Regions from separate parts of the Serratia sp. Nf2 genome, predicted to be linked through region 2. Evidence: predicted binding sites of a transcription regulator. Region 2 holds the regulator's gene; the other holds the start of a gene.

The links. The regulator PhoB, encoded in region 2, activates phosphate uptake and scavenging genes when phosphate is short. The targets are predictions, from matches to a motif close to CTGTCATAAAACTGNCNNAT.
Positions count from the first base shown of each region.
Region 1: the regulator PhoB is predicted to act here: its motif matches at 4,451-4,470, upstream of ugpB (sn-glycerol-3-phosphate ABC transporter substrate-binding protein UgpB).

Region 1 covers NZ_PYTW01000007.1:31,771-50,443, forward strand. The annotation lists gene ugpQ (glycerophosphodiester phosphodiesterase) at 1-19, opposite strand, end outside; gene C9411_RS16085 (sn-glycerol-3-phosphate import ATP-binding protein UgpC) at 19-1,089, opposite strand; gene ugpE (sn-glycerol-3-phosphate ABC transporter permease UgpE) at 1,095-1,940, opposite strand; gene ugpA (sn-glycerol-3-phosphate ABC transporter permease UgpA) at 1,937-2,824, opposite strand; gene ugpB (sn-glycerol-3-phosphate ABC transporter substrate-binding protein UgpB) at 2,903-4,222, opposite strand; gene C9411_RS16105 (PLP-dependent aminotransferase family protein) at 4,534-5,721, opposite strand; gene livF (high-affinity branched-chain amino acid ABC transporter ATP-binding protein LivF) at 5,766-6,467, opposite strand; gene livG (high-affinity branched-chain amino acid ABC transporter ATP-binding protein LivG) at 6,469-7,239, opposite strand; gene C9411_RS16120 (high-affinity branched-chain amino acid ABC transporter permease LivM) at 7,236-8,519, opposite strand; gene livH (high-affinity branched-chain amino acid ABC transporter permease LivH) at 8,516-9,442, opposite strand; gene C9411_RS16130 (branched-chain amino acid ABC transporter substrate-binding protein) at 9,560-10,675, opposite strand; gene panM (aspartate 1-decarboxylase autocleavage activator PanM) at 11,081-11,473, shown strand; gene C9411_RS16140 (DUF3142 domain-containing protein) at 11,470-12,687, shown strand; gene C9411_RS16145 (hypothetical protein) at 12,731-14,752, shown strand; gene rpoH (RNA polymerase sigma factor RpoH) at 14,815-15,672, opposite strand; gene ftsX (permease-like cell division protein FtsX) at 15,990-16,943, opposite strand; gene ftsE (cell division ATP-binding protein FtsE) at 16,933-17,604, opposite strand; gene ftsY (signal recognition particle-docking protein FtsY) at 17,610-18,673, opposite strand, start outside.
Region 2 covers NZ_PYTW01000005.1:66,775-77,603, forward strand. The annotation lists gene licT (BglG family transcription antiterminator LicT) at 1-21, opposite strand, end outside; gene sbcC (exonuclease subunit SbcC) at 253-3,504, opposite strand; gene sbcD (exonuclease subunit SbcD) at 3,501-4,733, opposite strand; gene phoB (phosphate response regulator transcription factor PhoB) at 4,949-5,638, shown strand; gene phoR (phosphate regulon sensor histidine kinase PhoR) at 5,663-6,979, shown strand; gene C9411_RS12635 (PstS family phosphate ABC transporter substrate-binding protein) at 6,994-7,956, shown strand; gene brnQ (branched-chain amino acid transport system II carrier protein) at 8,443-9,759, shown strand; gene proY (proline-specific permease ProY) at 9,833-10,829, shown strand, end outside.

The DNA.
Region 1 (18,673 bases), on a different contig from region 2:
AAGGCCAGGGTCTAGTCATCAATCCATCCGTAATCCGCTGTCGGAGTCAAAGAAGTGCAGCGCCTGAGCAGGCAGCTGCAAATATAGCGTACTGCCCGCCGTCGGCAAGGTTTCATGCGATAGCCGCGCGATCACCCCGTGGCCGCCCCACTGGCCGTGCGCCAGATTGTCGGCCCCCAGCAGCTCCAGCGTCTGCAGCTGCAGCGGCACGCCCTGGCCTTGCGCCACCAGTTGAACATGCTCCGGCCGAATGCCCAACGTCAACGGCCGCCCCGCCCACTGCGGTTTGGCCGCCGGCAACGGCAGCGCCATGCCGTCCGCCAGCAGCAGCTGGCCGCCGTCGGCGCTGAGGGTGCCGGGCAGCAGGTTCATCGCCGGCGATCCGATAAAGCCGGCGACAAACAGCGAAGCCGGCCGTTGGTACACTTCGCTCGGGGTGCCGATCTGCTCCGCCACGCCCTTGTTCATTACGATCACCCGCTGCGCCAGCGTCATCGCCTCCACCTGATCGTGGGTCACGTACAGGCTGGTGGTTTTCAGACGGCGGTGCAGCTGTTGCAGCTCCAGGCGCATCTGCACCCGCAGCTTGGCGTCCAGGTTGGACAGCGGCTCATCGAACAGGAATACCGCCGGTTCGCGCACGATGGCGCGCCCCATCGCCACGCGCTGGCGCTGGCCGCCGGAAAGCTCGCGCGGTTTGCGTTTGAGCAGCGGCTCCAGCTCCAGGATGCGCGCCGCTTCTTCCACCCGCTGGCGGATATGATCCTTGCCGAAACCGCGGATCTTGAGGCCATAGGCCATGTTGTCGTACACGCTCATGTGCGGATAGAGCGCGTAGTTCTGGAACACCATCGCGATGCCGCGATCCTTGGGCTCCAGATCGGTCACGCGCCGGGTATCGATATAGATATCGCCGCTGGTGGTGCGTTCCAGCCCGGCCACCATCCGCAGCAGCGTGGATTTGCCGCAGCCGGACGGGCCGACCATCACGATGAATTCGCCGTCCGCCACATCGAGGTCGATCTGTTTGATCACCGGCGTTTTACCGTCGTAAGACTTGGTGACCGCCTGTAGTTTTAATCCTGCCATCGTCGTTATTTCTCGCTATCAACCAGACCGCGCACAAACCAGCGCTGCATCAGAAGCACCACCGCCAGCGGTGGCAATAAAGTCAGAATCATCGCCGCCATCACCTGGTTCCACTGGGTCGGCGCGCCGGAGGTGGAGATCATGCTCTTGATGCCCGCCACCGCGGTGCCCATCGAGGCGTCGCTGGTGATCAGGATCGGCCACAGGTATTGGTTCCAGCCGTAGATAAAGGTGATGACGAACAGCGCCGCCAGATTGGTTTTCGACAGCGGCAGCACGATGTCCCAGAAGAAACGCATCGGCCCGGCGCCGTCGATGCGCGCCGCCTCCAGCAGCTCATCCGGCAGCGTCATGAAGAACTGGCGCAGCAGGAAGGTCGCGGTGGCCGAGGCCATCAGCGGCAGCGTCAGGCCGGTGTAGCTGTCCAGCAGGTTGAGGTTGGAGATCACCTCCACCGTCGGGAAAATACGCACCTCCACCGGCAGCATCAGGGTGAGGAAAATCAGCCAGAAGAACAGGCTGCGCAGCGGAAAGCGGAAGTACACGATGGCGTAAGCCGACAGGACCGACACCGCGATTTTGCCGAAGGTGATCGCCAGCGCCATGATCACGCTGTTCAGCAGCAGCAGCGAGAACGGCACCTTGAGGTTGCCCACGCCGCCCTGCCAGATATTGCGGATGTTCTCCCACAGGTGGCCGCCGGGCACCAGCGTCATCGGCACCTGGAACACCTGCTTGTCGTCCAGCGTGGCGGCGACAAAGGCCACGTACAGCGGGAACAGCACCACCAGCACGCCGATAATCAGCATCACATGGCTGAAGATATCCAGCCCGCGTCGATTCTCAATCATTGATAGCGCACCTTACGTTCAACAAAGCGGAACTGGATCACCGTCAGGCCGATCACCAGCAGCATCAGGATCACCGACTGCGCGGCAGAGCTGGAGAGATCCAATCCGGCGAAGCCTTCGCGGTAGATCTTGTAGATCAACGTGGTGGTGGACTGCACCGGCCCGCCGCCGGTGGCGGCGTCGATCACCGGGAAGGTATCGAAGAAGGCGTACACCAGATTGACCACCAGCAGGAAGAAGCTCACCGGCGCGATCAGCGGCAGCACCAGATGGAAGAAACGCCGCACCGGGCCGGCGCCGTCGATGGCCGCCGCCTCCACCAGCGAGCGCGGGATCGACTGCAGCGCCGCGAGGAAAAACAGGAAGTTATAGCTTATCTGCTGCCATACCGAGGCCAGCACCACCAGGAACATCGCCTGGCCGCTGTTTTGCGCATGGTTCCAGTTATAGCCCAGCCCGTTGAGGAAATGGGTGATCAACCCCAGGCCGGGGTTGAACAGAAAGATCCACAGCACCGCCGCCACCGCCGGCGCCACCGCATAGGGCAGGATCATCAGCGTGCGATAGAGGCGACTGCCGCGCAGTACGTAGTCCACCAGCGCGGCGAAGAACAGCGACACCGCCAGCCCGATGCCCGCCACCAGGAAGCTGAAGATCAGCGTGGTGTAGAACGAGTCGAGGTAGTAAGGATCCTGGAACAGCTGTTTAAAATTATCCAGCCCGACAAACTGGCTGGACAGGCCGAACGGATCGAGGCTCTGCACCGAATACCACAGCGCCTCGCCGGCGGGCCATAAAAAGAAGACGGCGGTAATCAGCAGCTGTGGCAGCACCAACGCATAGGGCAACCAGCTGCAGCCGAAACCGGGACGGGAAGATGACATAGCAGTTAAACCATTGATCGGGTAAGGAAGGATCGGCGTGAAGACACGAGCCCGGTCTGCCGGGCCCGCGACGCAGGGTTACTTGGTCGATGCTTCGAAGCGGCGCAGCAGCACGTCACCGCGCTGCACGGCGGCGTCCAACGCCTGCTGAGGCGTTTTCTTGCCGGTCCACACGCCTTCCAGCTCTTCATCCACCACGCTGCGGATCTGCGGCATGTTGCCCAGGCGCAGGCCCTTGGTGAACGGCAACGGCGGCTTGTTCAGCATCTGGCGAGTGGCGACGTCGGCCCCCGGGTTCTTGTCGTAGAAGCCCTGCTGCTTGGTCAGATCGTAAGCCGCGGTGGTGATCGGCAGATAGCCGGTCTTCTGGTGCCATTCGGCGGCGATTTCCGGCTGCGCCAGGTACTGCAGGAACTCGGCCACGCCCTTGTAGGTGGCGGCATCTTTGCCGTTCATCACCCACAGGCTGGCCCCGCCGATGATGGCGTTCTGCGGCGCGTTTTTCGCATCGGCGTCGTACGGCATCATGCCGACGCCGTAGTTAAATTTGGCGTAATGCTTGATGTCCGCCAGCGAACCGGATGACGCGGTGGTGATGGCGCAGTCGCCGTTATAAAACTTCTCGGTGGATTCGTCTTTGCGGCCGAAGTAGGTGAAATCGCCCTTCTTGTTCATCGCCTCCAGCAGTTCGATGTGCTTGACCTGCAGCGGCTGGTTGAACTCCAGCTTGGCGTTGGTGCCGCCGAAACCGTTGTTTTCGCTGGCGAACGGCACGCCGTGCCAGGCGCTGAAGTTCTCCAGTTGGATCCAGCCCTGCCAGCCGCTGGCGTAGCCGCACTTCATGCCGGCCTCACGCAGCTTGGCGGTATCCGCCGCCAGCTCCTGCCAGGTTTTCGGCGGCTGGTCCGGGTTCAGGCCGGCCTTCTTGAAGGCATCTTTGTTGTAGTACAGCACCGGCGTGGAGCTGTTGAACGGCTGCGACAGCAGATGGCCGCTCTTGTTGTCGGTGTAATAGCCGGCTACCGTCGGCACGAACACCGACTCGTCGAAGTTGATGCCGGCCTCTTTAAACACTTCGTAGACCGGTTTGATGGCCTTGCTGGCCATCATGGTGGCGGTGCCCACCTCGTACACCTGCAGGATCGCCGGCGCCTTGCCGGAGCGGTAAGCGGCGATGCCCGCCGCCAGGCTCTGTTCGTAGTTGCCTTTATAAACCGGCACAATCTTGACGTCGCTGTGCGACTGGTTGAAGCGATCTGCCAGGGAATCCACTTCCTTACCCAGTTCGCCTTCCATCGAATGCCAGAACGGGATCTCGGTCGCCGCCAGCGCCTGAGTGCTGACCGCCAGGGTCAACGCGACGCACAGCGTGGTTTTGCGAATAGCGTAGGTGAGCATGCCTAACTCCTGAAAAAGCTGGTGTAAAAGCGCGTGAGCGAAAAGAATCAATTCTTGATGAGGGAGTGCCCCCTATAGCTTTCGAGTTGCAGCCAGGCGGCAACCTGCTGGCACCCTGGAGCTTAGCTAACTAAGTGACAGGGGGGCAGCCGGGCAGCCAACAACGCTGCGGCTCGAAAGATGACGGGGGATAACATGCCATGCGCGGATGACAGAAAAATAACCGTTATATGACAGCCACATGACAGCAAGGTGAAGTGAAGATGGCGGTTTGATGTCGGCGGCGGGCATGGGCTCCGCCGCCGCGAGGATTACAGCGAACGGCGCAGGCGCGCCACCGCTTCCTGCATCTGCTGTTCGGTGGCGGTGGCGAACGACAGGCGGAAGGTCGAACGATCCGGGTTGTCGGAGAAGAAGTATTCCCCAGGCACGAACACCACGCCCTGCTGCAAGGTCGTGTTCAGCCATTCGGTGGCGTTGAACGGCTGGCGGAAACGCGCCCACAGGAACATGCCGCCCTTCGGCTTATCGAAGGTGATGTAGTCGCCCAACTCCTGCTCCACCAAACCGGCCAGGATCTCGCCCTTTTGCTTGTAGGCGGCGCGGATCTTGTCGATCTGCGCCGGCAGGCGATCCAGGCCAAGGTAGCATTCGACGATGCTCTGCGACAGCGCGCTGGCGTGCAGATCCGCCGCCTGCTTGATGATCGCCACTTTATGCAGCAGGAACGGCGGCAGGATCGCCCAGCCCAACCGCAGGCCCGGCGCCAGGATCTTGGAGAAGGTCGAGGTATAGATGATGTGGTCGGTGTTGCCCAGCACCCGCTGCGACACCTGATGCAGCGTCGGGTGGCGCTCTTCGGTGAAACGCAGCTCGCCGTACGGATCGTCTTCGATGATCAGGAAGTTATGTTCGGCGGCCAGCTTCACCAGCAGTTCGCGGCGCGCGGCGCTCAGGGTGATGCCGCTGGGGTTGCCGAAGTTCGGCACCACGTACACGCCCTTGATGCGTTGGGTTTTCAGCAGCTCGGCCAGCTCTTCCACCACCATGCCGTCGCTGTCGGACGAGACCGACATGATGTGGGCCTCCGCCAGTTCCAGCGTTTGCAGCGCCGCCAGGTAGGTCGGGCGCTCCACCACGAACACGTCGCCGGGATTGACGATGGCGCGCATCACCAAATCCAGGGCCTGCTGAGAGCCGGCGGTGACCATCACCTCGTCCGCGCCAGCGGTGACGCCGCGCTCGGCGCACAGCGCGCAAATACGCTCACGCAGCAGCGGGCTGCCTTCGGTCAGGCCATACTGGAACGCGCTTTTCGGCTGTTCGGTGATCGCCTGCTGAGTGGCAATGCTCAATCCTTCGAAATCGAACAGCGCATCAGAGGGGATGCCGCCCGCCAGCGAAATGACGTGTTCCATCTTGCTGTGCTTAAGCAATTCACGGATGGCCGAACTTTTTACGTTAACGATGCGCTGCGCGAGTAACCCTTCTGTCTTCATTTCTTCTTCTCGTACCTGATTATTTTAATTCGTAGGGGGGCAGATTAACCGCCCAGATACGCCGACCTCACTGCTTCGTTGGCTAACAATGCAGCCCCCGTATCTTCCAACACCACGCGGCCGTTTTCCAGCACATAACCGCGGTCCGCCAATTTCAGCGCCTGATTGGCGTTTTGCTCCACCAGGAAGATGGTCATGCCCTCTTCCCGCAGCTGCTGAATGATGTCGAAGATCTGCTGGATGATGATGGGCGCCAGCCCGAGCGAGGGCTCGTCGAGCAGCAGCAGCTTCGGCTGGCTCATCAGCGCGCGGCCGATGGCCAACATCTGCTGTTCGCCGCCGGACATGGTGCCGGCGCGCTGGCTTCGGCGCTCCAGCAGGCGCGGGAACAGAGTGAACACCCGTTCGATACGCTGTTGATACTGCGGGCGATCGGCAAAGAAGCCGCCCATCGCCAGGTTTTCTTCTACCGTCATGCGCGAGAAGACGCGCCGCCCTTCCGGCACGATCGCCACCGCTTCGCGCATGATGCGCGAGGTTTGCCACTGGGTGATGTCCTGGTCCTGAAAGACGATGCTGCCTTCGCTGGCGCGGGGCTCGCCGCACAGGGTGCCGAGCAGCGTGGTTTTACCGGCGCCGTTGGCGCCGATTAACGTCACGATTTCACCCTGCTTGATCGTTAAACTGACCTGATGCAGCGCCTGAATTTTGCCGTAATGGGCGGATACCTGATTGAATGACAACATATTATTCTTCGCCCAAATAAGCCCGGATCACGTCCGGGTTGTTGCGGATCTCCGCCGGTGTGCCCTGCGCCAGCGGCGTGCCCTGATTCACCACGTAAATGCGGTCGGAGATGCCCATCACCAGCTTCATGTCGTGCTCGATCAGCAGCACCGATACCTTATGCCGATCGCGCAGCTCGGCGATCAGGTGGTCCAGCTCGTCGGTCTCTTTCGGGTTGAGGCCGGCAGCCGGTTCATCCAGCATCAGCAGCTCCGGCCGGGTCACCATGCAGCGGGCGATCTCCAGCCGCCGCTGCTGCCCATAGGCCAGGTTGCCCGCCGAACGGTTGGCCATCTCCAGCAGGCCGACGCGCTCCAGCCACTCCGCTGCTCGCGCCAGCGCCTCGGCTTCGGCGCGGCGGAAAGCCGGGGTTTTCAACAGCCCGGCGAACACGCCGCTTTTCAGGTGCTGATGCTGCGCCACCAGCAGGTTCTCAATCACCGTCATTTCACGGAACAGCCGCACGTGCTGGAAGGTGCGCACCACGCCCATGCGGGCGATGGCCTGCCCCGCCAACCCTTCCAGGTGGCGATCGCGCAATTTGATGGTGCCGCCGGTCGGGCGGTAAAAACCGGTCAGGCAGTTGAACACCGTGGTCTTACCGGCGCCGTTGGGGCCGATCAGCGACACGATTTCGCCCTCGTTCAGCGTCAACGCCACGTTGTTGACCGCCAGCAGCCCGCCAAAGCGCATCGACAGGCCTTCCACCTGCAGTAAAGGTTGAACGCTCATGCCTGCTCCCCCTTGCCCGCGTGAATGTCCGCCGCCTGCAGCTTCAGCTGCGGCCGTTTCATCGGCAACAGTCCCTGCGGCCGCCAAATCATCATCAACACCATCAGCGCACCCAGCAGCAACATGCTGTATTCATTCAGGTCGCGCATCAGCTCGCGCGACACCACCAGCAGGATCGCCGCCAGAATGACCGCGAACTGCGAGCCCATGCCCCCCAGTACGACGATCGCCAACACGAAGGCCGACTCGACGAAGGTGAAGGATTCCGGGCTGACGAACCCCTGGCGCGCAGCGAACAGCGTACCGGCAAACCCGGCGAAAGCGGCGCTGATGGTAAAGGCGGTCAGCTTGATGCGCGTCGGGCTGAGGCCCAGCGAGCGACAGGCGATCTCGTCTTCGCGCAGCGCTTCCCACGCGCGCCCCAGCGGCATGCGCAGCAGGCGGTTGATGACGAACAACGTCAGCACCACCAACAGCAGCGCCACCAGGTACAGGAACACGATGCGATCGCTCGGATCGTATTTCAGGCCGAAGAAGTTATGGAAGGTATCCCAGCCGCCGTCGCGCAAGCTGCGGTTAAACTCCAGGCCGAAGAAGGTCGGTTTCGGGATCTGGCTGATGCCGTTCGGCCCGCCGGTGATCTCGGTATTGTTCAGCAGCAGGATACGCACGATCTCACCGAAGCCGAGCGTCACGATCGCCAGATAATCGCCGCGCAGCCGCAGCACCGGGAAACCAAGCAGGAAGCCGAAGGCGGCGGTGACGATGCCCGCCAGCGGCAGGCTCTCCCAGAAGCCGAGGCCGTAGTAGTGATTCAGTAGCGCGTAGGTGTAGGCGCCGATGGCGTAGAAACCGCCGTAGCCGAGCACCAGCAGACCGGACAAACCCACCACCACGTTGAGGCCGAGGCCCAGCATCACGTAGATCAGCGTCAGAGTGGCGATATCCACCGTGCCGCGCGACACCAGGAACGGCCAGGCGACCGCCGCGACGATGAGCAGAGCCGCCAGCAGCTTTTGCCGCGGCGTAGTGCCATCGAAGCTCGGCAACACGAACGCCGGGCCGGAGACTTTTTTCAATCCCTGCTGCAGCAGTGGGCGCAACAGCTGGAAGAAAAAGACGATGACGCAGCCGATGCCGATCCACATCCAGCGCACTTCCGCCGCGCCGTGCACCACCAGCTTGGTGCCATCCAGGCTGAGCTGCATGCCCATCAGGAACGACGCCATCACGAACAGCACCGCCGTGGCGATCAGCGCATTGAGCAGATTGAGTTTCATACTTTCTCAACCTCCGGACGCCCGAGGATGCCGGTCGGCATGATCAGCAGCACCACGATCAGCAACGCGAACGACACCACGTCTTTGTATTCGGTGCTCAGGTAGGCGGAGGTCAGCGCTTCCGCCACGCCCAGCACCAGGCCACCGATCATCGCGCCGGGAATGCTGCCGATGCCGCCCAGAACCGCCGCGGTGAAGGCTTTCATGCCGGCCATAAACCCGATGTAAGGGTTGATGACGCCGTAGAACTGGCCGAGCAACACTCCGGCCACCGCCGCCATCACTGCCCCGATGACGAAGGTCAGCGAGATCACCCGGTCAGTGTTGATGCCCAGCAGGCTGGCCATCTTCAGGTCTTCAGCACAGGCGCGGCAGGCGCGCCCCATGCGCGAATAGCGGATAAACAGCGTCAGCGCCAGCATCGCCAGGAAGGTTACAAGCCAGATGGTCAGCTGCATGGTGCTGATGGTGGCGGCGAAGCCGTTGCTTTCCCCCAGCACCCACTGGCCGGTCACCAGGCTGGGCAGCGCCAGATCGCGTGAGCCCTGCGTCAGGCTGACGTAGTTTTGCAGGAATATCGACATGCCGATGGCCGAGATCAGCGCAATCAGGCGCTTGGAGTTGCGCACCGGCTTGTAGGCCACCCGCTCGATGCTCCAGCCGTAGGCGCTGGCGATGACGATCGAGACCAGGAACGCGGCGCCGATCAGCAACCAGCCGACGTCGATGCCGAGCATCATCAGGGCGGCGATCACGATAAAGGAGACATAGCTGCCGATCATATACACCTCGCCATGGGCGAAGTTGATCATGCCGATGATGCCGTAAACCATGGTGTAACCGATGGCGATCAATGCATAGGTACTGCCCAACGTTAAGCCGTTGAACATCTGCTGCAGAAAATAGAGGAGTTGCTCTGACATACTCTGAACCCTTGGCTGCGAAACCCGCCGGCGGAGAACCGACGGGTAAAGGGAGACGGGGCCGGCAAGCCGACCCGCCGGGCGCAGCGAGCCGCGCCCCACCCTAATCATTATGGCTTATTTGATCGGTGTGGACGTGCCGTTGGCATGCCACTCGAACACGCCGAACTCGAAGCCTTTCAGATCGCCCTTGTCATCCCAGCTCAGCGGCCCCATCACGGTCTCCACCGGCTTGCCGGTTTTCAGATCCTTGACGATGTCCGCCGGTTCCTGGCTGCCGCTGCGCGCCATGCCGGTGGTCAGCGACTGCAGCGCGGCATAGGTAGTCCAGACGAACGGGCCGGTCGGATCCAGCTTCTTGGCTTTCAACGCATCGACGATCGGCTGGTTGGCAGGCACCTGATCGTAGCGTTTCGGCAACGTCACCAGCATGCCTTCCGAAGCGGCTCCGGCGATGTTGGACAGCGAGGAGTTGCCCACGCCTTCCGGCCCCATGAAGCGGGTGGTCAACCCGGCCTGCTTGGCCTGACGCAGGATCTGGCCCATTTCCGGGTAGTAACCGCCGAAGTACACGAAGTCGATATTTTCTTTCTTCAGGCGCGCCACCAGGGTGGAGAAGTCTTTGTCGCCGGCGGTGATGCCTTCGAACATCGCCACTTCGGTGCCCTGTTTTTTCAGGCTGTCGCGCACCGAGCGCGCCAGGCCTTCGCCGTATTGCTGCTTGTCGTGCACCACGGCGATGCGCTTCGGCTTGATGTCGCTGAGGATATATTTGGCGGCGGTCGGGCCCTGATCCGAGTCCAGGCCGGTGGTGCGCATGATCATCTTGTAGCCGCGGGTGGTCAGATCGGCGTTGGTGGCCGCCGGGGTAATCATGATCACGCCTTCGTCTTCATAGATATCGGACGCCGGCTGGGTGGACGAGGAGCACAGGTGGCCGATCACGTAGCGAATGCCGTCGTTGATCACCTTGTTGGCGACCGCAACCGCCTGTTTCGGGTCGCAGGCGTCGTCGTATTCCACGCCGACCAGCTTGTCGCCCTTGATGCCGCCCTTGGCGTTGATGTCGGCAATCGCCTGGCGCGCGCCGGTAAACTCCATGTCGCCATACTGCGCGACCGGGCCGGACATCGCCCCGACGATCGCCACTTTGATGTCTTTCGCCATGGCCGTCTGGCTCATGGCCATCGCAATACAACCCGCCAGCAGTGCCTTACCTGTTGTTAATTTCATCCGCAAATCCCCATCTGTCGTTGTGAACGTACCTGTTGTGTTTGCCTGCGCCCGATCGTTATTGACCGCTTTTGTTATAAGTAATAATGATTTAGGCTTTTTGTCGGCATTATTTTCTAATAAGACTTTATTTTTCATGCCATTAAACAGGAATTTTCTTCTGCAAATCAACTTCATCCGGCAGAAACAAGCGGTGTAAACAGGATAAAATTCGAATTAAATCTGCGCTCTTTACCTTGAGGCGTAGTGCGTTGTGCTGGTTAACAATCCGTTTACTAACTATTTACTCGGAAAATGCCCCGTGCAAAAAACATATTGCACAGTAATCGTACAGAAAAACTTACACAACGCTCTGCACAAGATCTATTACACTGTCGGCATCATTTAGCTGCGCGGAAATTCTGCATGAAACTGACCATCGAGCGCCTGACCGCGCTGTCCCCGCAAGACCTTATCGACCTCGGTAAAATTTGGCCGCACCAGCAGCCGGAACAGTGGCAGCGCTGGCTGAGCGACGGCAAGGCGCTGTTCGCCGCCCGCTTCAACGAGCGGCTGCTGGGGGCGGTGAAAATCGCGCTGCAGGACGACCGCGCCGAGCTGCAGGACCTGCTGGTACGCGAAGTGACGCGCCGCCGCGGCGTCGGTCTTTATCTGGTGCAGGATGCGCAGCGCCAGCTGCCGCAGGTCGCCCACTGGCAGCTGTCGACCGCAGGCCTGGCACCGCGCGAACGTGGGGAAGTCGATAACTTCATGCGCGCCTGCGGCTTCGCACCGCAGGGCGATCTCTGGCAAAAATGAAATGCCGGCTGGCGGCGCTGATCTTGATTGCGCTGGGGCTGGCGGCCGCGCTCCTCGGGCGCCAGCAGGCGCTGCGCCTGGCCGCAGGCTGGGATCAGCAAGTTTATGTCTGGCAGCGGGTCTGGACGCCGCAGCACGCCGATGCGCTGGCGCACAGCCGCGATCTGTTCGGTGGGCTACGCGTGCTGGCGCTGCAGGTGCATCCGCGCGAGGGCTGGCGGGAGATCCCGGCCGATCTCAGCTTGCTGAGGCAGGACGGCCGCCCGCTCTGGCTGGTGGCCCGCCTCGACGGCCAACTGCCGCAGCTGGACCAAGAGGCCATTATCCAGCGGCTGCTGGCGCTCACCCAGCGCTGGCAGGCGGCCGGGCTGCCCGTCACCGGCGTCGAGATCGATCATGACGCCGCCACCGCCCGCCTGCCGAGCTACCAACGCTTTCTGCAGCAGCTACGCCAACGGCTGCCCGCCACTTTGCAACTCGGCATCACCGCCCTGCCGGCCTGGATCGGCTCACCCGACCTGCCCGGCGTACTGCAACAGGCCGACAGCTCCGTCCTGCAGGTGCATGCCGTGCTCTCGCCGCAGCAGGGGCTGTTTGACGGCCCCTTGGCGCTGCGCTGGGTGCGGCAGTACGCCGCCGTCACACCGAAGCCGTTTCGCATCGCGCTGCCGGCCTATGGCATGGCGCTGCTGGGGTTTGATGCGCAGGGTGCGCAGGTGGAGAGCGAATCCTCGCTGCGCGTGGCGGGCAACGGCCGCGAGCTGGCGGTCGCACCGCAGCAGATCGCCGATTTTCTGCAGACGCTGGCGCAGCAAACGCCGCCCCGACTGCGCGGCATTATCTGGTTCCGCTTGCCGCTGACGGACGATCGACGCGCCTGGTCGCTCGCCACGCTGCGAGCGGTGATCGAACGGCAGCCGCTGAACGTCGACTGGCAGGTAAAATTTAGGCCTCAGCCACAGCAAAACGGGCTGTATGATCTGATAATTCATAACAACGGGCCGGTGGACGCCCCGCTGCCGCAAGAGGTGGTCATCCGCGCCGACGATTGCCTGGCCGCGGACGCGGTCGGCAACTACCGGCTGGAATCCGCACCGCAACGGCAACGCTTTATCCGCATCAGCGGCGACCAACTGCGCGCCGGGCAATCCCGGCCGCTGGGCTGGCTGCGCTGCCAACAACTGACGCCAGGAGGCACCCTTGTCACACCTTGATTCGCGCGCGGCACGGAACACCCGCCGCCTTCTTCCGCTGGCCATGCTGATCGGCGCCGCGCTGGCGCTGCCGCTGAACGGCTATGCCTGCGGCCCGGATTTCCCTAACCGGCTGCTGATCGACCGCAACGGTACTCTGCTGTATATGCCGGAGGGCAATTTCGCCTTCGAAGCCGGCCGGCTGGTGCCGACGGATAAACAGTTGCCGCACTGGCAAGCCCCGCCGCCGCCGATGCCGCCGAAACCGATGCCGCAATCGCCGGAAACGGTGGCGATCGGTAAAATGCGCGCCGCCAAAACGGTGGAAGAAGCTGACGCCGTCAATACGCAGGGATTGTCCAACGCCGCGCGTCTCTATCAACTGGGCGCCGTCGCTTTCGCCAGCCACGATCCGCGCGCCACAGACTATTTCCAGCAGGTGCTGAAGCTCCCGGCCGCCGAGCAGGGTGACTGGGGGCTGCGGGCGCAGTATTCGCTTGGACGGGTATTGATGGCTGACCACGGTACGCCGGTGAATGAATCGGGTGAAGCGGCTCCCGCCGCCGAGCATCCGCCTAAAGCCGAACTTGAACAGGCGCTGGCGGCGTTCCAGCAGGTGATCGATCGGGTGAAAAGCGGCGCCGCCGATCCCGATCAGCTGGCGCTGAGCAGCCTCGGGCAACAGGCGCGCATCCATCTGTGGCTGGGTGACGTCGCCCCCGCCGCCCACCTGTACGCGCAACAGGCGGCGCAGGGCGATCCGAGCGGCGGGCAGTCGCTGCAGTACGTCTCCAGCTTCCTGGTCAATCCCGACCATCTTGAAACGCTGAAGCAGGTTATCGGCGATCCCTTAATCCAACAGCTGGTGACCATTGAACTGTTCGCCCGCAGCGGCAACCTGCAAATGGCGGATACCGACGGCAACGGCCGCTCCGCACAGATCATCAGCCAGATCCTGACGCTGCTGGACGGCACGGTGAAAAGCGGCTTCGCCGGCAGCGATCGGCTGGCGGCATTGGCCTACCGTTCCGGGCAGTACCCGATGGCGGCAAGCCTGCTGAAAAACGCCGGCGATAGCGGCCTGGCGTGGTGGCTGCGCGCCAAAATGGCGCTGCGCGACGGTGACGTGAAAGCCGCCACCGCCGCCTACGCCAAGGCGGCAAGCGCGTTCCCCGCCGACGAAAGCTGGGGCGAACAGCGCAACGCCGACTTTGTCGCGGAAACCATCGTCCCCGAGTGCCGGGTGGCCGGTGAACAGGCCATCCTGGCGCTGAACCGCGGCGATTATCTGCAGGCGATGGACCTGCTGTATCGCGGCAAGGCGATCTACTGGGCCGACGTGGCCGATGTGGCGGAGCGGGTGCTGACCGTCGATGAGTTGAAAGGCTTTGTCGATAAGCACGCCCCGGCGCCGACGACGCCGCTCAAACCGGTTAACCCGGACGACTACGGTGACGGCCAGCAAATCACGCCGGAAGTGCAGCTGCGCGAACTGCTGGCGCGGCGGCTGATGCGCGCTGGGCGGGCCGTGGAAGCGCAGGCCTATTTCGATATCCCCAACTACCGGCAAGCGGCGCAGCAGTACGCCGATGAGTTGAAGGCCGCCCAGGATAAATCCGCCGTGCCGCTGACGCGCGCGCAGGCTTACTATCGCGCCGCCAACCTGCTACGTGCCCAGGGGCTGGAGTTTACCGGCTATGAGATGACACCGGACTACGCCATCTATGGCGCCGGCTATTCCTATCTGGGGGATGCGTTCGATACTCGCGAGTTGAAGCATAAAAGCTGGATCGACAGCGCAGAAGCGGCGCGCGCCAAGGCGGCGCTGCCGGCGCAGGACAACCGTTTCCTGCACTATCGTTGGCAGGCGGTGGGGTTGGCGCAACAGGCGGCCGATCTGCTGCCGCCGAAAAGCCAGGCCTACGCCGCCGTGCTGTGTAACGCCGCCAGTTGGGTTATCAAGCGCGACGCCAAGACCGGCCGGGCGCTTTATCAGCGCTACATCAACACCGGCACCCGCTACCCGTGGGCGGCGAAATTCGGCTACGACTGCCCGGCGCCGGACTTCGCCGTCGTGGTGCCATAACGCCGAATTTCAGGCATGAAAAAGCCCGGCTTGCCGGGCTTTTTTTCGAATATCGCATCGACTCAGGCTTCGATCGCCATTTTCAATTTCTTCATGGCATTCTTTTCCAGCTGGCGCACGCGCTCGGCGGAAACGCCGTACTGATCGGCCAACTCCTGCAGCGTCGACTTGTTGTCGTCGTCCAGCCAACGGGCGCGGATGATATGCTGGCTGCGCTCGTCCAGACCTTCCAGCGCATAGGCCAGTTTGTCTGCGGCGTTGCTTTCCCAGTTATCTTCCTCGATGCCTTCGGCGAAGTCTGAGCTCTTGTCCTGCAGGTACAGCACCGGCGCCATCGACTGGCCATCGCGAGCCTCGTCGTCCGGAGTCGGATCGAACGTCATGTCCTGCGCCGCCATGCGAGATTCCATCTCGCGCACGTCTTTGCTGGTTACGCCCAGCTCGCGGGCCACCAGCTCCACTTCGTCCTGGTTGAACCAGCCCAAACGCTGTTTGGTTTTGCGCAGGTTAAAGAACAGCTTGCGCTGCGCTTTGGTGGTCGCCACTTTCACGATGCGCCAGTTGCGCAATACGTACTCGTGGATTTCCGCCTTAATCCAATGCACCGCAAAGGAAACCAGACGCACGCCGACTTCAGGGTTGAAGCGGCGAACGGCTTTCATCAGGCCGATATTGCCTTCCTGAATCAGGTCCGCCTGTGGCAGACCATAGCCTGAATAGTTGCGGGCAATATGAGCGACAAAGCGCAGGTGAGACAGGATGAGCTGCTTAGCGGCATCCAGATCGCCCTGATAATGCAGCCGTTCAGCCAGCTCCCGCTCTTCCTCTGCCGTCAGCATCGGATAGGCGTTGGCTGCCCGGATATAGGCTTCCAAGCTACCTTGGGGTACTAAGGCTAAAGTTTGCATTTCTTTGGTCATTCAAACCCTCTCTATGAGAATACAAAATCATGCAGGTGATTATTACAGCGGGGAAATGATTGATTCTACGGCAGTTGCTGAAGCAAAAGCGGTTCCACACGCCGGGCACCTTAACATTTGCTGCAATTTTTGACCGTACTCCGCCCTAAAAGTTCACCCTTTTTCGCAAGCATTGTTGCTGACAATACGTGACGAGGGTGCAGGCCGATAGGGAATTTGTGCGCTAAGAAGAGAGGGATGGTGCTGACTTCGCTTGAGGTCACTCTTCTCCCGCAACGCGATCAAAAGCAGCAGGAGAAGAGTATACCAAAAAAATCTTACTGTGGTGTAAATCGGCGTAAATGTTGCACCGTCGCCAGCCAGGCGGCGATCCAGCCGATCATCGCGGAGATGATCAGCAGCAGCAGCGCCTCATCCCAGCCCAGCCCGTGCAGGGTGAAGGTGGTGCCGAATACCTTGGCTACCCCGGCGACTACCGACTCCAGCTGCCACACCAGCGCACCGGACAGCACCAGCGACAGCAGCGCGCCGGCAAAGCCCAGCATCGCCCCGCCGTTGAGGAACGGCCGCAGAATAAAGCCGTCGGTGGCACCGATCAGCTTCATCACGTTAATGGTGTCGCGACGGCTGAAGATGCTCAGACGCACGCTGTTGCCGATCACCAGGAACACCGCCACGATCATCAGCACGCCGATGATCGCCGCGATCTGGCCCGCCAGCCCGGTCAGTGCCGCCAGGCGGGCAAACCAGCTGTCATCCATACGCACTTCTTCCACGCCCTGCACCGCCGCCACGCGATCGCGCAGGGTGTTGAGGGTATCCGAACTCTGGAAGCTCATCTTCGGCGTGACGATGGCCACCGCCGGCAGCGGGTTCTCTTCCAGCATGTCTAACGCGCCACCAAAGCCCGACCAGTTGCGGAACTCCCCGCGCGCTTCTTCACGCGACAGGTAATTCACCTTCTCCACGCCGGCTTCCGCCTTGATGGCGTCGAGCACTTTCAGCGCCGCGTCGTCATCGAGCGATTTATCCAGGTAGACCGTCAGCTGCGGCGTCGGATACCACTGGCTGGCCGCGGTGCTGACGTTTTTCCACACGATGTAGCACACGCTCGGCAGCGTCAGGGAGATGGCGATCACCATCACCGTCAACAGCGTCGCCAACGGCTGGCGCAGCATGTCTTTGATGGCGTTCATCCAGGCGTAACGCCACTGTTCGCGCCAGCCGCCGCGCAGCGCCTTGCTCTTGGCGGTTTTTGCGTTATTGGCCATGGTGAGCGCCCCCTTGCATGCGGCCCTGGCTCAGCGTCAGGATGCGGTAATTGCGACGGGCGATAAGCCCGGTGTCGTGCGTCGCCATTAATACAGTGACGCCGACGCGGTTGAATTCTTCAAACAGGCGCAAAATGCCTTCCGACAGCGCGTCGTCCAGGTTACCGGTCGGTTCATCCGCCAGCAGCACCGCCGGCTTGTTCACCACCGCACGGGCAATGCCCACGCGCTGCTGCTCGCCGCCGGACAGCTGAATCGGGAAGTTCTTCGCTTTATCCAGCAAACCGACCTTGTCCAGCGCGGCGGAAACGCGGCGGCGGATGTCTTCGGTACTGGCACCGGCGATGATCAGCGGCATCGCCACGTTGTCATACACCGTGCGATCCAGCAGCAGGTGGTGATCCTGGAAGATCATGCCGATCTGCCGACGCAGGAACGGCACCTCGCGGTTTTTCAAACGACTGATGTCGTGGCCGCCAAACCAGATGTGGCCGGCACTGGGCCGTTCGATACCGCAAATCAGTTTCAGCAGGGTACTTTTCCCCGCGCCGGAATGGCCGGTCAGAAACGCCATCTCCGCCGGGCGCAGATGGAAATCGACCCCCTGCAGCGCTTGCCGTCCGCCCAGATAAGCTTTACTGACCTGTTCAAAGCGAATCATCCGTATTAATCCTCTCGGGCAAAAAGTGCCTCAATAAAATCGTCAGCCTTAAACGGCCGCAAATCTTCGATGCCTTCCCCGACGCCGATATAGCGAATCGGGATACCGAACTGATCGGCGATGGCGAAGATCACCCCGCCCTTGGCGGTACCGTCCAGTTTAGTCAGCGTGATGCCGGTTAAGCCCACGGCCTCATTAAATAATTTCGCCTGACTGACCGCATTCTGGCCGGTGCTGGCATCGAGCGTCAGCATAACCTCATGGGGGGCCTGGTCGTCCAGTTTTTTCATGACGCGGACGATCTTCTTCAGCTCTTCCATCAGGTGCGATTTGTTCTGCAGACGTCCGGCGGTATCGGCGATCAACACGTCGACGCCGCGCGCCTTGGCGGCCTGCACCGCATCGAAGATCACCGATGCGGAATCCGCGCCGGTATGCTGCGCCACCACCGGGATGCGGTTACGTTCGCCCCACACCTGCAGCTGCTCCACCGCCGCGGCGCGGAAAGTATCCCCCGCCGCCAGCATCACCGACTTGCCTTCCGCCTGGAACTGACGCGCCAGCTTACCGATGGTGGTGGTTTTACCCACGCCGTTCACGCCGACCATCAGGATGACATACGGGGTTTTCCCGCTGACATCCAGCGGCTGATCGACCTTGGCCAGAATTTCGGACATTTCCTCCTTCAGCTTGCCGTACAGCGCTTCGGCGTCTTTCAGCTGCTTGCGGCTGGCGTGCTGGGTCAGGGAGGTGATGATCTTGCGCGTGGTATCCACGCCGACATCGGCGATCAGCAGCTGTTCTTCCAACTCGTCGAACAGGTCGTCGTCGATCTTTTTACCGCGGAACAGTCCCATAAAGCCGGAGCCAAGGTTTTGCTTGGTCTTCAGCAGGCTGCGTTTCAGGCGAGCGAAGAAGCCCTCTTTGGTCGGGCGCTCCTGCTCTTGCGCAGCGGCCGGCGCTACAGGTTCAAGCGGCTTTTCTTCTTCCGGCTCCGGTTCCGGTTCGACAACCGGCTCAGGTTCAACGACCGGCTCTGGCTCAACAACTGGCTCTGGCTCAACGACTG
Region 2 (10,829 bases):
GAGTATTTTAGCGATTTTCATGGTCTTTCCCGGTGTTTCAGCATCCTGAAAACGAAAAAACCTGACGCCCGGAAGCGATCCCGGGCGTCAGGTTTTGCCTGTATTTTATGTTTCTGTCCTGCGGCCTGAGCGGCGGAGGGGATACAGTAACAATCCTGTTATGCCTGCATAATAACCCGTGCTCGCCGCGGCTCAACGCTTTTCACCGCGGAGTGCCGCCGCGGTCACACTTCTGCGCCGCGCGCCGCGGGATCATTCCAGCCTGAAGTGCGCCTCCAGCCGGCTGACGCCGAGCCCGTTGACCTTTTTCACTTTGATCTGCACCGGAATACGCTCTTTCATCGCCTCGACGTGGCTGATCACGCCAATGGTTTTACCGGAGGCATTCAGGCTGTCCAGCGCGTCCAGTGCGGTATCGAGGGTTTCTGCGTCCAGCGTGCCGAAGCCTTCGTCGAGGAACAGCGAATCGATGCTGGTTTTGTGGCTGACCAGATCGGACAACGCCAGCGCCAGCGCCAGGCTGACCAGGAAGCTCTCGCCGCCGGACAGGGTGCGGGTATCGCGCAGCGCGTCGGCCTGCCAGGTGTCCACCACCTGCAGCTCCAGCGCGTCGCTGGTTTTGCGCTGCAGCAGGTAGCGCCCGTGCAGCCGGCCGAGCTGAAGGTTGGCCAGATAAACCAGATGATCGAGCGTCAGCCCCTGAGCGAAGCGGCGGAACTTGTCGCCTTCTTTCGAGCCGATCAGCTGGTTGAGGTAGCTCCAGTCGTCGTAGTCTTGCTGGCTGCGGGCGATTTGCTCGAACAGCGCCTGTTGATTGAGACGGCGGGCGGCGTCGCTTTCCAACTGGTTGCGCAGTTCGCCCTGGCTCAGCTGCAGCGCCTTCAACTGCTGTGCCAGATCGGCCAGCGATTGGGTGAGCGCGTCGAGATCCGCGTTGGCCTCATCCACCCCTTCCGGGCGGTTCTGCCGATGCTGCTCCAGCGTTTGCGTCGCCTGAGCCAGCAGGGCCGCAGCCTCTACCTGCCGCTGTTGCAGCTGCTCTTTGCGCTGCTGCAATTCGCGGCGCAGGGCATCGTCCAGCAGCGCGGCGGCGAAGGCGGTTTCATCGGTAAATTCGCTGTCGGCCAGCGCCTGCTGCCATTGCTGCTGCGCCTGCTGTAGCCGTTCCTGCATTTGGGCGTGCTGCTGTTGTAACCCGGCCTGCTGGCCGGCCAGGCGCTCGCGCAGTTCCTGCGCCTTTTGCCATTGCTCGGCGGCCTGCAAGCTGGCCTGTTCACAGGCGGTTTGTTTGGCGCGCAGCTGTTCGCGCACCTCGGCGATCCGCTGTTCGCCGAACAGCGCCAGCCGCTGCGCGCGCCGTTCTGCAAGAGTTTTCTCGCCTTCTTGCCAGCGTTGTTGCAGGTCTTGCTGCTGTTGCAGGCTGTCGGCATGGGTCTTTTGCAGCAGCGTAAAGCGCTCTTCGAGCAGCGCCAGCTGTTGCTGCGCCTGCTGCTGCTGCGTTTGCAGAGCGGCGAGCGCGTCTTTTGCCTGCTGCACCGCCTGCGCCGCCTGTTCATGCTGCTGCAGCGCGTGCTGCCCGTGTCGCTCTTCGTCGTCGCAGCCGCTCAGCCAGGCGCTGAGTTGCTCGCCCTCCGCCAGGGTAAAGTCGAATGCCAGCGGCGCGCTGAGCTGCTGCCACTGCTGCTGTTGGGCAGCCAGCTGCTGCTCATCCTGCGCGATAGCCTGCTGCTGGCGTTGCTGCTGCTCTTGCAGGCCTTCACAGCGGGTGCGCAGCTCGGTGCCCTGGGTTTGCAGTTTCTCGGCGAGGGTGCGCATCTCAACCAAGCGTTGTTCCGTCGCCGAAGGCTGCACCGCCTGATATTGCTCCACCGCCGGGTGGCTGGTGGAGCCGCACAGCGGGCAGGGGGCGCCGCTCTGCAACAGGGCGCGCTCCGCTTCCAGGCTGACGATGCGTTTTTCCAGCTCGTGGATCCGCTCCACTTCCTGCAGCTGTGCCTTGTGCTGTTTGAATTGCTGACGCGCGTTCTCCAGCTGGTGTTGCAGCCCGGCGAGCTGCGTTTGCCGTTCGGCGTGCTCCGCCTGTTGCCGGGCCAGACGCTCGCGGGTCTGACGGTTAAGGGAAGCGAGCGTAAATAACTGCTGGCGCGTCGGGCGCAGATCCGCCAGAGCGCTCAGGCGCTGGCGCAGCGGGGCCAGCGGCGTTTGCGCCTCCAACGCCTGCCGTTGTTGCTGTTGAGCGGCCAGCGCTTCGGTCAGTGCGTTCAACTGCTGTTGATGCTGTGCGGCCTGCGCCGTCAGCTGGCTGCGCTGGGCGGTGAGCTGCTCCAGTGCGGTCTGCTGTTGGGCGCACTGCTGCGCGGCGGCATCGCCGGCCTGTCGCCGCTCGGCCTGCATCGACTGCAGTTGGGCGATCTGATGGTCGAGCGGAGCGACCTGGTCATCGATCAGCTGTTGCTGCTGACGCATATGCTCGGCATGGGCTTGCTGCGCCAGACGGGCCTTTTCCACCGCCTGCTGCAGCGGCGCCAGCTGCGCCGAGTGCTGCTCCTGTTGCTGCGTCAGCTGGGCAGCCTGCTGTTGTATCGTCTGCAGCTCGGCGCGGCAGCGATCGCGTTCGCTGCGCAGCGGCCGCAATTTCTCGGCCGGTTCGCTGAGCGCCAGCCGCTGCAGCTGCGGGGCGGCCTCGGCCTGCTCGCGCTGGGCGGTTTCCAGCCGCCGTTGCCCCTCGTTTTGCTGTTGCTGGAGGCGCTGCCATTGCTGCAGCCAGCTCAGCGCCTGTTGCTGTTGCTGAGTTTGCTTGCCGAGAGCGCTTTCCTGCGCGCTCAGCGCCGCTAGCCGTTCAGTCAGGGAGTAGCGCTGTTCATCGTTCAGCAGCTCGATGCCGCTGGCGCGCTGGTGCAACGCATCCAGGTCAGTTTTGGCCTGCTTGTGGGATTCGAACACCTGTTCGGACAGCCGCCCGTAGATTTCGGTGCCGGTCAGTTCTTCCAACAGCTCGGCGCGATCGTTGGCGTCGGCGTTGAGGAACGCGGCGAACTGCCCCTGAGACAGCATCATCGATTTGGTGAAGCGGCCGAAGTCCAGCCCGGTGATGGCGGCGGTGATCTCCAGCTTATCGCGCACCTTATCCGCCAGGATCTTACCGTCCTCGCGGCGCGCCAGTTCGACCTTCGGCGCCTGCAGATTGCCGTCCGGCGCGTTTTTGGCGCGACGCTGGCTCCAGAAGGCGCGATAGCCGATGCCCTTAACCTCAAATTCGACCTCCGCCAGCGATTCGGCGGTGTGGCGGGTCATCAGTTCATTCTGGCTCGGCGTGACGTTGAGACGCGGCGTCTGGTGGTACAGCGCCAGGCAGATGGCGTCCAGCAGGGTGGTTTTGCCCGCGCCGGTCGGGCCGGTAATGGCGAACAGGCCGTTGCTGGCGAACGGCTCGGCGGTGAAGTCAATTTTCCACTCGCCCTGCAGCGAGTTGAGGTTTTTTAACCGCAGGCTGAGGATCTTCATGGGTGGGGCTCCTCAAGATTGTGCTGCACCGCATCGACTACCTGGCGGAACAGTTGATGCATCCGCCGTTGGCGCGCTTCGGGCATGTCGGCCTCTTGCGCCAGGCGCCGTTCGAACACCTCGTTGACGCTCAGCTCGTTCAGCGTTTCCTTGTCCTGCTGCGCGATCGCCTGGCGGCGTTGCTCTTTGCTGCGCCGCAGCAGCACCACTTCCACCGGCAGCTCATCCGCCATCAGCTGGATGCGGCGCTGGATATCGCTGAGGTAGTCCTGCGTCGCCACTTCGATATCCAGCCAAACCAGCAGCTCGCCGGCATAGTCGGCAAATTGCTGCAGCTGCCGTTCGATCTCGGCCAGATCGCCTTTGATCAGTTGCATGGGCTGGAACTGCGGGATCGTTAACGCCTCTACCTGCTGCAGGGCGCCGTCGGCGAAATCGACCAGGAAGACGCTTTTGGCTTTGCCCAGTTCATCGAAGCTGAGCGGAATCGGTGAGCCGCTATAGCGAATATGTTCCGACTTGGCGACGTTCTGCGCGCGGTGAATGTGGCCCAGCGCGATGTAATCGGCAGGGGGGAAGGCCTGCGCCGGGAAGGCGTCCAGGGTGCCGATATAGATGTCGCGCACCGAGTCGGAGGTGGTGACGCCGACGGTGGTCAGGTGGCCGGTGGCGACGATCGGCAGCGGCAGGCCCAGCCGATCGCGGCGTTCGCAGGCCGCCTGATACAGCGCTTGGTAATGTTCGGCGATGGCTTCCTGCAGCGCCTGCTGTTTCTGCGCGCCGGATTCGCCGGCGCGGCTGGTGAGCAGATCGCGCGGCCGCAGAAAAGGAATGGCGCACAGCACCGCGCCCGGCTGGCCGTCGCGCCGATTCAGCACCACGATCTGCTGCTCAAGGGAGCCCTGCGCACTCGCGATCACCGTGGTGTTCAGGCAAGAGAGCAGTTCCCGCGATTCGTTCAGCGTCGCTACCGAGTCGTGGTTGCCGCCCAACACCACCAGCTGGCAGCCGGTGCGCTGCAGTTCCACCACGAAGCGGTTGTACAGCTCGCGGGCGTAGCTGGGCGGCGAGCCGGTATCGAACAGATCCCCGGCGACGATCAGCGCATCCACCTGCTGCTGCTCGATCTGTTCGATCAGCCAGTTCAGAAAAGCCTGATGTTCGGCGGCACGGCTTTTGGTGAAAAAGTACTGGCCAAGATGCCAGTCAGAGGTGTGGATCAGGCGCATGACACTCCCGGATGCAAAGGTAATGGCGATGATTATAAAGGCCGCGGCGGCGGCTGTCCCGGCGCAATGGCGATGACCACGGAATGATTTTTCTTTGCGCCGGGAAATAATCGCTATGCTTACTGCCTATAACAGCCGCTTTTTTTCATAAAAGTGTCACAAAACTGACGCATAATGGCGCCCGCAAAGTCGCTAACACATTGGCAGGATTGACGATGGCAAGACGCATACTGGTGGTGGAAGACGAAGCGCCGATCCGTGAGATGGTGTGCTTTGTGTTGGAACAGAATGGTTACCAACCGTTGGAAGCCGAGGATTATGACAGCGCCGTGACGCGCCTGTCTGAGCCGTTCCCTGATTTGGTGTTGCTCGACTGGATGTTGCCCGGCGGTTCCGGCATTCAGTTTATCAAACATATGAAGCGCGAAGCGCTGACCCGCGATATTCCGGTCATGATGCTGACCGCGCGCGGCGAAGAGGAAGACCGCGTGCGCGGCCTGGAAGTGGGGGCGGATGATTACATCACTAAGCCGTTCTCGCCCAAGGAGCTGGTGGCGCGCATCAAGGCGGTCATGCGCCGCATTTCACCGATGGCGGTGGAAGAAGTGATTGAAATGCAAGGGCTGAGTCTGGATCCGTCCTCCCACCGCGTGATGGCTAACGATCAGGCGCTGGACATGGGGCCGACCGAGTTCAAGCTGCTGCACTTCTTTATGACCCACCCGGAGCGGGTTTATAGCCGTGAGCAGTTGCTTAATCACGTCTGGGGCACTAACGTTTATGTGGAAGACCGTACCGTTGACGTGCATATCCGTCGGCTCCGCAAGGCGTTAGAAACCAGTGGGCATGATAAAATGGTTCAAACCGTTCGGGGCACCGGCTACCGGTTCTCAACGCGCTACTGATCGCGCTGCGCTGGAGAATATGCCGTGTTAGAACGTCTGTCGTGGAAGAGGCTGGCTCTGGAGCTGGCTCTTTTTTGCCTGCCCGCCTTACTGCTGGGGCTGATTTTCGGTTATCTGCCCTGGTTCCTGCTGGCCTCCGCGCTGGCTGCGCTGGTGTGGAATTTCTACAACCAGCTCAAACTCTCCCATTGGCTGTGGATTGACCGCAGCATGACGCCGCCGCCCGGCCGCTGGAGCTGGGAGCCGCTGTTCTATGGCCTGTATCAGATGCAGCAGCGCAATCGCCGCCGCCGGCGCGAGCTGGCGCTGCTGATCAAGCGCTTTCGCAGCGGGGCCGAATCGCTGCCTGATGCGGTGGTGATGACCACCGTCGAAGGCAACATCTTCTGGTGTAATGGGCTGGCGCAGCATCTGCTCGGCTTTCGCTGGCCGGAAGACAACGGCCAGCACATCCTCAACCTGTTGCGTTATCCGGAATTCAGCCACTACCTGCAACAGCAGGAGTTCTCGCGCCCGCTGACGCTGCAGCTGAACAACGAACACTACGTCGAATTCCGCGTGATGCCTTATTCCGAAGGGCAACTGCTGATGGTGGCGCGCGACGTCACCCAGATGCGCCAGCTGGAGGGCGCGCGGCGCAACTTCTTCGCCAACGTCAGCCATGAACTGCGCACGCCGCTGACGGTGTTGCAGGGTTACCTGGAGATGATGGGCGACGAAGAGCAGGACGGCTCGCTGCGCAGCAAGGCGCTCGGCACCATGCAAGAACAGACCCGTCGAATGGACGGGCTGGTCAAGCAGCTGCTGACGCTGTCGCGCATCGAGGCGGCGCCCAATGTCGACATGAACGAGCGGGTGGATATCCCGCTGATGCTGCGAGTGTTGCAGCGCGAGGCGCAATCGTTGAGCGGTGGCAATCACGAGATCAGCTTCCGGGTAAACGAACAGCTCAACGTGTTCGGCAATGAAGATCAGTTGCGCAGCGCGGTGTCTAACCTGGTGTACAACGCGGTCAATCACACGCCGAAGGGCACCCACATCGAAGTGAGCTGGCAGCAGACGGCGCATGGTGCGCAGTTCCAGGTCAGCGACAACGGGCCGGGCATCGCCGCCGAACACCTGCCGCGCCTGACCGAGCGTTTTTACCGCGTCGATAAGGCCCGTTCGCGCCAAACCGGCGGCAGCGGGTTGGGGCTGGCGATCGTCAAACACGCGCTCAGCCATCACGACGCGCGGCTGGAGATCCTCAGCGAGCCGGGGATCGGCACCCGCTTTATCTTTACCTTACCCAACCGGTTGATTGTTCCCGCCGCTTTATCAGAGAATGCGGTGAAAAATTAACGCGAGACACCGGTATGACCCGAATAACCCGAGGGCTGTTGCTTTGCCTGGCGCTGCTGGCCGGACGCGGCGCGCTGGCGCAGCCCGACGGCATGCTGGCGGGCAACCTGTCCAGCGTCGGTTCCGACACCCTGGCGAATCTGATGGCGCTGTGGGCGCAGGATTTCAGCCGGCATTACCCCAACGTTAACCTGCAGATCCAGGCCGCCGGCTCGTCGACCGCGCCGACCGCCTTGGCGGCGGGCGCCGCGCAGTTGGGCCCGATGAGCCGGCCGATGAAGGCGGCCGAGGTCTCGGCGTTCGAACACCGTTACGGCTATGCGCCGCTGGCGGTGCCGGTGGCGGTGGATGCGCTGGTGGTGTTGGTGCATCAGGACAATCCGCTGCGCGGCCTCAATCTGCAGCAGCTCGATCGCATTTTCTCCGCCACCCGGCGCTGCGGAGAAAGCAAACCGCTGACGCGTTGGGGCGAGCTGGGGCTCAGCGGCGACTGGGCGACGCGCTCGCTGCAGCGCTTCGGCCGCAATTCGGCTTCCGGCACCTACGGGTATTTCAAACTGCGCGCGCTGTGCGGCGGCGATTTTATGCCGCGCGTCAATGAGCTGCCCGGTTCGGCCTCGGTGGTGCAGGCGGTGGCCGGTTCGCTCAACGGCATCGGCTATGCCAGCATCGGCTTTCGCGCCAGCGGCGTGCGGCTACTGCCGTTGGCAGAGTCGGGTGAGGACTATGTCGCGCCTACCGCCGCCAACGTGCGCAACGATCGCTACCCGCTGTCGCGCTATCTCTATATCTATATCAACAAAGCCCCCAATCAACCGCTCGAGCCGCTGACCGCCGCGTTCCTCGACCGCGTGCTGTCGGCCGCAGGGCAGAACCTGGTCAATCACGACGGCTATCTGCCGCTGCCGCCGGCCGCCCTGCAGAAGACCCGCCAGGCGCTCGGCTTGCAGCCGCTCGCGTCGGCCACGGTGCAATAAGCGACAAAATGTGGCGTAATTTTCGCCTTTTTTAACGGCTGAACGGAGCTTATGCCACGCGAAAATCGGGCATTTATTGGCGTTTTCGCGCGGTAAAGTGGTATATGCTTCACGTTTTGTGAATCTGTTGTTCAAAAATGATACAAATCATGTAGTGTATATTTATTGATAGCCAATATGATCGACTGGTGGCTAAAGTTTATATGGTCGATAGCTCTGCTTTTCGCCGTGCGTCTTGCCTTGAAGCGCTATAAACGTTTACCTTAGCCCTCGTTGTCGGATTAAACCTCCATTTTTATAACTCCTAAAATTTTGCCCATCTTCATGAGTGGCCACTTTCGAATAGGGACATAAACGCCGGATCGACTGCGTTTAGGGTGCTTATTTGGTGCTGCAACGATCGGGCATGCCGGCAACCGGGTGGGGCGTCACGCCACCACGCTATCGGACCATATTTTTTCATTTGAACAGGCAACACGACATCGTATGAGTCATCGTTTAACGTCAAAAGATATCCTGGCACTGGGCTTCATGACCTTTGCCTTATTCGTTGGGGCCGGGAACATCATCTTCCCGCCGATGGTCGGCTTGCAGTCCGGTGAACACGTCTGGACCGCGGCGCTGGGCTTTCTGATCACCGCGGTCGGTCTGCCGGTCATTACCGTCATCGCGCTGGCGCGCGTCGGCGGCGGCATCGACGCCCTCAGCTCACCGATCGGCCGCGGCGCCGGCCTGCTGCTGGCGACCGTCTGCTACCTGGCCGTCGGCCCGCTGTTCGCCACGCCGCGCACCGCCACCGTGTCCTTTGAAGTGGGTATCGCCCCGCTGACCGGCGACGGTGCCATGCCGCTGTTCATCTACAGCCTGGTGTACTTCGCGCTGGTGATCGGCATCTCCCTGTATCCGGGCCGCCTGCTCGACACCGTCGGCCACGTGCTGGCACCGCTGAAGATTGTGGCGCTGGCCGTATTGGGCATCGCCGCGCTGCTGTGGCCTGCCGGCGCGCCGATCCCGGCGACGGCGGCTTACCAGAGCGTGCCTTTCTCCTCCGGCTTCGTTAACGGCTATCTGACCATGGATACGCTGGGTGCGCTGGTATTCGGCATCGTTATCGTCAATGCGGCGCGCTCGCGCGGCGTGAAAGACGCCGGTCTGTTGACCCGTTACACCATCTTGGCCGGTTTGATCGCCGGCGTGGGCCTGACGCTGGTTTACCTGAGCCTGTTCAAGCTGGGCTCCGGCAGCGGCGCGCTGGTGCCTGACGCCACCAACGGCGCGGTGATCCTGCACGCTTACGTTCAGAACACCTTCGGCGGCCTGGGCAGCTTCTTCCTGGCGGCGCTGATCTTCATCGCCTGTATGGTGACCGCGGTCGGCCTGACCTGCGCCTGCGCCGAGTTCTTCGCGCAATACCTGCCGTTCTCGTACAAGACGCTGGTATTTATCCTGGGCCTGTTCTCGATGGTGGTGTCCAACCTCGGCCTGAGCCACCTGATCCAGATCTCCATTCCGGTGCTGACTGCGATTTACCCGCCGTGCATCGTGCTGGTGGTGCTGAGCTTCACCCTGCGTTGGTGGCACAGTGCGCCGCGCATCATCGCGCCGGTGATGCTTGTCAGCCTGTTGTTTGGTATCCTTGACGCGGTGAAAGCCTCCAGTTTCCAGCAGCTGCTGCCGGCCTGGACCACTCACCTGCCGCTGGCGGAGCAGGGGTTGGCATGGTTGCCGCCTTCGCTGCTGATGCTGGCGCTGGTCGCGATTTATGATCGGGTGTGCACGCGTTCCCAAGTGACCGCGCACTGATAATCCCCCGGCTTAATCCAGGGCCACGGACATGTCCGTGGCTTTTTTACGTTTAAAACTATGGGTCATCTTCATGCAACAACAGTCACCCACCACGGCCCCCGACAATAAGCTGAAACGCGGCCTCAGTACGCGTCATATCCGCTTTATGGCGCTGGGATCGGCCATCGGCACCGGGTTGTTCTACGGCTCGGCGGACGCCATCAAAATGGCCGGCCCGAGCGTGCTGCTGGCTTACCTGATCGGCGGCATCGTGGCCTTTATCATCATGCGCGCACTGGGGGAGATGTCGGTCAACAACCCGCAGGCCAGCTCGTTTTCCCGCTACGCGCAGGACTACCTCGGCCCGATGGCGGGTTACATCACCGGTTGGACTTACTGCTTTGAAATCCTGATCGTCGCCATCGCCGACGTGACCGCCTTCGGCATCTATATGGGGGTCTGGTTCCCGGAAGTGCCGCACTGGATCTGGGTGCTGAGCGTGGTGCTGATCATCGGCGCCATCAACCTGATGAGCGTCAAGGTATTCGGCGAGTTGGAGTTCTGGTTCTCGTTCTTCAAGGTCGCCACCATCATCATCATGATCGCGGCCGGCATCGGCATCATCATCTGGGGCATCGGCAACGGCGGGCAACCGACCGGCATTCATAACCTGTGGTCGAACGGCGGCTTCTTCAGCAACGGCTTTATCGGCATGATCCTGTCGCTGCAGCTGGTGATGTTCGCTTACGGCGGCATTGAAATCATCGGCATCACCGCCGGCGAAGCCAAAGATCCGAAAAAATCGATTCCTAAAGCCATCAACTCGGTGCCTTGGCGCATTCTGGTGTTCTACGTCGGCACGCTGTTCGTCATTATGTCTATCTACCCGTGGAACCAGGTGGGCACCAACGGCAGTCCGTTCGTGCTGACCTTCCAGCATATGGGCATCACCGTGGCGGCGGGTATCCTCAACTTCGTGGTGATCACCGCTTCGCTGTCGGCGATCAACAGCGACGTGTTCGGCGTCGGTCGCATGCTGCACGGTATGGCCGAGCAGGGCCATGCGCCGAAGATGTTCAGCAAGGTAT